Regions from separate parts of the Arthrobacter sp. MMS18-M83 genome, predicted to be linked through region 1. Evidence: riboswitches for the same ligand, from Rfam matches in the RefSeq annotation. Region 1 holds a riboswitch; each other region holds the start of a gene.
What was found. Region 1 has a riboswitch for thiamine pyrophosphate ahead of OW521_RS20840 (bifunctional hydroxymethylpyrimidine kinase/phosphomethylpyrimidine kinase). Riboswitches for the same ligand answer to the same signal wherever they lie in the genome.
Positions count from the first base shown of each region.

Region 1 (2,257 bases):
TGAGCCAGTTCCGGTGCAGCTCGGACTCGACTTCAAGGCACATCTGCGAGCCGCGGGCCCAGAACAGCTGTTCGGTTTCACTGGGAGCGAGGGCACTTGCCCGCGCCAGAACCCGGGAATAGCCGTTGAGATAGATGGCATCCTGCGAGAGGTAGTAGGTGAACTGCTCTTCACCAAGCGCGCCGGACCGCAGTTCCCTGATGAAGTCGAGTCCGTAGATCGCTTCGAGTTCCGATTGGGCGGCGTCCCACATCCTGACCGCGAAAGCACCCGGTTGGAGGGCGTGCTGGTGCGCGTGGAAGTGGTGGATCGGTCCGTTGCCTTTCCCCACTTCCAGCACCTCGGACTGGGTCAGCGCCTCCTGGAGCCAGGGCTTGACAACACGCAGTGCTGACTCCCAATCGCCAAGCCGCGCCTTCGCCGTCGCCATCGCTGAGGACAGGGAACACCCCGTGCCATGGCTGTTGCGGGTCTCCACCCGGAGGCCGTCGAACTCGACGACGTCCTGGCTCAGGACTCCCCCGGTGTTGACGAGGGCGTCCGGGCAGTCGGCTCCCCGCAGATGGCCGCCCTTCACCAGGACGGTGTTTCCGCAGGCGGCAGCCAAGCGTTTGCCCTGCTCCAGCGCCGATGCCCAGTCAGTGGCTTCAGGTTCGCCAAGCAGCATGGCCAATTCAGGAAGGTTGGGGGTCACCAAGTCAGCGAGGGGCAGAAGTTCCCGCAGTGCGGTTTCAGCGGACTCCGCCAGGAGCCGGTCGCCGCTGGTGGCGATCATCACCGGATCCAGCACGACGACGGCGGGGCGCGCCTCGCCGAGCCAGCGGCGGACTTCGTGGATGACCGCGGCGTCCCCGAGCATGCCGATTTTGACGGCATCAACCGTGATGTCGGTGCTAATGGCATCCAACTGCTGGCGCAAGAACGCCACGGGAGGCACATGGACGGCAGTGACCCCCTGCGTGTTCTGCACGGTGAGCGCGGTGATGACGGCCATGCCGTAGCCGCCGTTGGCCGCAATGCTCTTCAGATCGGCTTGAATCCCGGCGCCACCCGAAGGATCCGAGCCGGCAATGCTGAGGACCCTGGGGATAGGGCGCTCGATGGCCTTGAGCGGGTAGACCGCTGATTGGGCTGAAACAGTCATACGAGACATCCCTTCGCCGGTGCTAACCGGACAGGTTCAACGGGTCTGGTCTCAGCCGGCTTGGTGCGCGGCACCCCGTGTCAGTCCTTTAGCTTAACCCGGATCACACGGCGCCCGCTGAAATGTCCAGCAACGCCGAAGCCCCGGCGGTTTCACAGGAGCGGAAACGGCCGGGGCTTCGGACAGGGTAACTCGCTCAGAGCTCGGACTTGGGCACGCCGACTCCGAGGATGATCGGTTCCGCTGCCGCCGTCGACTTAGCCGGAGCAGCATCGGGAGCCTTGGCCTCGTGCGCGGCCCCGCCGGAGGCAGGGGCGGCAACCTCGTGGTGCTCCACGTCGGTGGCGTTGGCGGCACCCTGGGCCCGGCTGGCACTACGGTTGCGGCGACCTCGGCGTCCAGGCGATCCTGACGACTCCGAGGATTCCCCGGATGCAGCGGCGGAGGCCCCTGCGGGGGCTTCCTGGGCTTCTGTCGCCATCCTCGCGGTGTCGGGGGCCTCGCCGAGGCCTGCGAACGCCTGCGCCAACAGATCCAAGCTCATGGCAGGTGCGCCACTCGCTGGCTCTTCTTCGTGGTGGACGAAGGGCAACGCCACTTCCTCGCCGCCGAATCGCAGGACAGGCTTTGAACGTTCCTCGCCACTCGAAGAAGCGGCAGGAGCCTGGACCGGGGCCGCGGGGGCCTGGACCGGGGTTGCTTCCGCTACGTGCCCGCCGGCGAGCGAATCCGCGGCGTGGTGTAGCTCGTCGTCGTGCAGGTGTGCAGCGTGGGCGGCAGCCGCGATGGTGGCGAGGGCAGCGCGGGTTGCTGCCTGGCGATTGGGATCCGTCGATTCGACGTGGACCGGAGCCAGAGGGGTCAGCGGGAGCTCAGTTGTCCCTTGCCCCGTACCCCTGCCGCGGCGGCGCTTGCGCTGCTCCGGGCGGACGGCCGGCTGTGACTCAGTGCGCGGGTGGTGGTGTTCGGCGGCCACCACATTGGCCCGGCGGTGCTCCACGGGCTCGTCGTGGGTGACGATTCCCCGTCCAGCACACGTCTCACACTGCTCGCCGAAGACCTCAAGCAGGCCGGTGCCCATGCGCTTGCGGGTCATCTGGACCAAGCCAAGCG
Region 1 is NZ_CP113343.1:4,411,466-4,413,722, reverse strand. It holds gene OW521_RS20840 (bifunctional hydroxymethylpyrimidine kinase/phosphomethylpyrimidine kinase) at 1-1,144, opposite strand, end outside; TPP riboswitch at 1,136-1,232, opposite strand; gene OW521_RS20835 (Rne/Rng family ribonuclease) at 1,341-2,257, opposite strand, start outside.

Region 2 (2,257 bases), 1.6 Mb from region 1:
TCTTTCCACACCGAGACCCGATGCTCCACCACCACCAGGGTGGCGCCGGTCTTGTCCAGGCAACGGCCTACGGCGTCACGGACCTCCAGCACACCGGCAGGATCCAGGTTGGCGGTCGGCTCGTCCAGGAGGATCAAGCCTGGCCGCATCGCCAGGATGCCAGCCAGCGCGAGGCGCTGTTTCTGCCCACCGGAGAGGGCCGACGTCGGGTGGTCCAGCGCAAAGCTGCCGCTGGCACTATTCCGAAGCCCGACGTCGTCGAGCGCTTCATGGACCCGCTTCCAGATCTCTTCCCCGGCACGCAAAGATTCTCGGCACCGAAGGCGACGTCGTCACCCAAGCGGGAAAGCACCACCTGGGTTTCGGGGTCCTGCTGCATGAGTCCGGCACGTCCCCGCTGGGCCCTCGGCGAGACGCCGTCCACCAGCAACGAGCCGGTTTCGTCGGCGTCGTCGCCTTCTTCGCCCAGCACGCCCGCGAGGGCATGCAGGAGCGTCGACTTGCCCGCGCCCGAGGGGCCAAGCAGCAGAACCCGCTCCCCCGGACGGATGTCCAGGTCCAGGGCGTGGATAGCCTGCGTGGTGCGGCCCGCGTGCCGCCAGCCCCAACCTTGCGCGGAAATTGCGGCGGGTCGCACCACAGCAGGGGTGCCGGAATCAGGACTGGGCATCAGGAAAAGACGGGCTCCGAGGCGGCCTTGCGGGACGCGAACGCACTCAGCACCCCGGTCTTGGCCAGGCCGCGGGTGGCGATCCAGGCCAGCGCGCCGGCAATGACGGCACCGGAAACCGTGCAGAACGCGATGTACGCGAGCTTGTCGACGGCTTCGTAGGCGATGTTCCAGCCCCACGGCAGGAAGGAGTCGTTCAGCCCGCAGAACAGGCCCGCACCGGCTCCGGCCAACAGGGATACCGGCAGGTTGAACTTCTTGTACATGAATGCCAAGAAGATGAGTTCTGCACCGAGCCCCTGGAGCAGGCCCGAGATCAACACAGTGGTGCCGTACTGGGAACCCATGATGAGCTCACTGGTGGCGGCGACCGTCTCACAGAAAATTGCCGCACCCGGCTTGCGGATGATGAGCATGCCCAGCACGGCCGGAATCATCCAGCCGCCGGCGATGATGCCGGTCACGGGCGGGTAGGCGGCGTTCATCGGGGTCGAAACCAGCGCGGCCATCTGGTCCCAAGCCCAGAAGATCACGCCGCCGGCGATGGAGATCAGTGCTGCCACGACGATGTCCACGACGCGCCAGTTGTATCCAGGCTTGGTGAGGCCCGGCCTTGCAGAAATACCAGTCATTTTGTCCTCCTGAGGAACAGGAGGGGAAAGTGTTTCCGGTTTGCCTGCGAACGGCTTCCGCCGCCGGTTCCGGACACTATGAGAACTCGACTCCCTTGCGCCGGTACTAGCCGGATCAGGTTCGAGGGTCTGCGGCTGTCCGCACTCTCAGCGCCCCTCCTCCGTGCCGCATTGCTGCGAGCCCGACGGCGGCGCTCCCCTGTCGCTATCAATCAACCCTTTTGGGCGTGGTTCAGTTTACACCTTGGCGGGGTTGCCGAGCGGAAAGCGACGGATTCTGCTGGATCACTCGCAGGGCCGGCGCGGGCAAGCCCGAAATGGCGCGGGCGGCCACCGAAGCTGGGAGAATGATCCAGCAGAATCCGACGCAGCAAGCAGGGCAAAGGAGCGGTCTTGACAGGCACTAGCGAAGCGAACAGCACCACCGTGGCCGAACCGAGGCTCGCCGCAAGCGTGATCCTTGTCCGCGACGCGCCCATTCCCGCGAGCCCTGGAGGTTCGGCCCGTTTTGAAGGTGCCGGCGGTGCGGCGATTTCCGAAGGTGCCGTGAGCGATCTGGAAGTGTTCGTCCAGCACCGGGTGTCCACGATGGATTTCGCCGCGGGCATGGTCGTCTTCCCCGGGGGCCGGGTGGATCATGCGGACAGCACCGGCTGGAACTTCACGGACGACGTCGTTGAGCAGCATGCCGCAGCATGGCACCGGAGCAGCATCGCCGTCGAGCCTGCATCGGCTCGGCACAACGCCGGCCGGGTGCTGGCGGCCGCGCAACGTGAGGTGTTCGAAGAGGCCGGGCTGAAGCTCGACGCCGCCACCCTCCGCCCATGGGCCAACTGGGTCACTCCGGAAGACCAGCCCAAGCGCTTCGACACGTACTTCTACGTTGCCTGCCCGTCAGTTGGGGCTGAGCCGCGGCACCAGACGACGGAGGCGTCGTCATCACTGTGGATGCCAG
Region 2 is NZ_CP113343.1:2,847,087-2,849,343, reverse strand. It holds partial or broken gene OW521_RS13490 (ABC transporter ATP-binding protein) at 1-670, opposite strand, end outside; gene OW521_RS13480 (ECF transporter S component) at 670-1,302, opposite strand; TPP riboswitch at 1,377-1,513, opposite strand; gene OW521_RS13475 (NUDIX hydrolase) at 1,696-2,257, shown strand, end outside.
Region 2: another riboswitch for thiamine pyrophosphate. It lies ahead of OW521_RS13480 (ECF transporter S component); the one in region 1 lies ahead of OW521_RS20840 (bifunctional hydroxymethylpyrimidine kinase/phosphomethylpyrimidine kinase).

Region 3 (2,257 bases), 450 kb from region 1:
GCTGGCCACAATGAGGCCGGGCACGATGGGGCCGTGCACTGCGCCTTCAGTTCCTTCGGGGCCGGCGCCTGTTGCCACCCTTCCCAGCAGGGGTGCGTTGTCCGGTGTCCCCGGACGGGCGCGGGCAGTGGCTTCCAGGAGTTCCAATTCTGCTACGGCCGGTACCAGCACCTGCGCGTCGCGGAGCAATTGGTATACCCCACCGGCCGACACCGAGTTCGCGGATCCACCCGAAGTCGACAAGCCGTCCTCGCGTTGCGTTGCGCCGATCACCACTGTCCCGTCCTCCCGGGGGACGATGTAGACCGGCACCCCCCGCACCATCCCGCGGACCGTTGCGGTAACCAGGGGCCGAAGGTGTTCCGGAACGCGCAGCCGCAGTATGTCGCCGTACACGGGGCGTAGCGGGAGGGACAAGCCATCCGGCAGTCCGTTCAACCGGGCAGCGTGCAGGCCGTTGGCCACCACTGTTTCCTTGGCCAGCACCCGTGTGCCTGACTCGAGCTCAGCCCCGACGACGCGCCCGTCCTCCCACAGAAGGCTCGCCGCCTTGTTGCGGACCGCAAAGCCATCCTCGGCCCCCTCAACCCAACTGGAGTCACCTGGTTGGTGGTCTCCCAGCGCGCCAACAATCGCACCCGCAAGTTTTCGCGGATCCACTTGGTGGTCCCCGGGAATGTGGAAGGCACAGGAAATCTGGGGGCTCAACAACGGCTCACGTTCGCGTGCCTCGCGCAGGGGCACAGATTCCACCACCAAACCGTTGGCCAGCTGGACGTCCCGGAGGTCGGCGAGCGCCCGGCGGTCCGCAGCGTCCGCGCCGACGGCGAGGGTCGGCGTCGTGCGGTATCCAGTACTACGTCCGGTACTTGAGCCGGACAAGTGACGTTCGAAGTCCGGCCACAAGGCCGACGATTCGAGCATGAGTTCCAGGAGGTCCTCTTCCTGGTAGTGCAGTTCGCTGACGGGCGCCAGCATGCCCGCTGCCGCAAACGTAGCGCCGCTGGCCGGCGCGGGGTCGATGAGGACCACCGAGCGGCCGGACCTGCGGGCCTCCCACGCGATCCCGAGGCCGATCACACCGCCCCCAATCACCGCCACATCGGCGTGCAGGGGTTCGTGCTGAGTGTTCATTTCGTCCATGGAGTCCTTCCCTACGCCGGTACTAGCCGGATCAGGTCAAGCGGTCGGCGCTGAAGCCCTCTCAGCCGCGCGGCGATTGTGACTGCCGCCGCGGCTCCCGCGGTACCAGCCCAGTTTAGAGGAACTACTCTGTTTCCATGACCCAGCACGATGTCCACACCACCGCCCGCCTGTACCTCTGCACCGACGCCCGCAAGCAACAGGCTGACTTTGAGCAGTTTGTCGATGCCGCATTCGAGGGCGGCGTGGACATCATCCAGCTGCGGGACAAGACCATTGAAGCGGCCGAGGAACTGGAACTCCTGGAAGTCCTGCATTCCGTGGCGCACCGTCACGGCCGTCTCTGGGCCGTTAACGACCGCGCAGATATCGCGTCCCTCTCCGGCGCTCCGGTGTTCCATATCGGCCAGAAGGACATCCCGCTGCGCTCGGCCCGGAAGCTGCTCCACGACCCCACCATCATCGGCCTTTCGACCCACACGCCCGAACAGATTGACGCTGCCATTGCCGCATCGCCTGGCCGCAGCGGCCTGGACTATTTCTGCGTCGGACCGGTGTGGGCAACCCCCACCAAGCCCGGGCGTTCCGCCGTCGGGCTCGATCTCGTGAAGTACGCTGCCGAGGCCATCAAGAAGGCAGACGCGGAGACAGTGGGCGGCGTTGTGCTCCCTTGGTTCGCAATCGGCGGCGTTGATCTCAGCAACGTTGAGGAAGTGGTGCAAGCCGGCGCCAGCCGCATCGTGGTGGTCCGGGCCATCACTGAGGCAGAGGATCCAACGGCCGCAGCCCAAGCGCTCCTTGCCGCCCTGGACGCCGCGGCGGCTTAGCAAGACTCCGGGAGATTTTGGAGTTACCCTGACTTTCGTGTCACATCAGCGGATAGCACCGAATCTCAGTGAAACGTCGAACGCGCTCGCAGAGGCGCTGGCGGCGCTTCGAACTGAGCTTGAGCTGCCTGCCGGCTATCCCATCGAAGCGCTGCGCGACGCCGAAACTGCGGTTTCCGGTCACGCGCTGCCGGCGCAGGACCTCACGGAGATTCCGTTCATCACGATCGACCCGCCATCTTCCACGGATCTCGATCAAGCTCTTTTCATTGAGCGATCGGGCAGTG
Region 3 is NZ_CP113343.1:3,964,220-3,966,476, reverse strand. It holds gene thiO (glycine oxidase ThiO) at 1-1,143, opposite strand, end outside; TPP riboswitch at 1,135-1,254, opposite strand; gene thiE (thiamine phosphate synthase) at 1,281-1,970, shown strand; gene OW521_RS18765 (RNB domain-containing ribonuclease) at 2,008-2,257, shown strand, end outside.
Region 3: another riboswitch for thiamine pyrophosphate. It lies ahead of thiO (glycine oxidase ThiO); the one in region 1 lies ahead of OW521_RS20840 (bifunctional hydroxymethylpyrimidine kinase/phosphomethylpyrimidine kinase).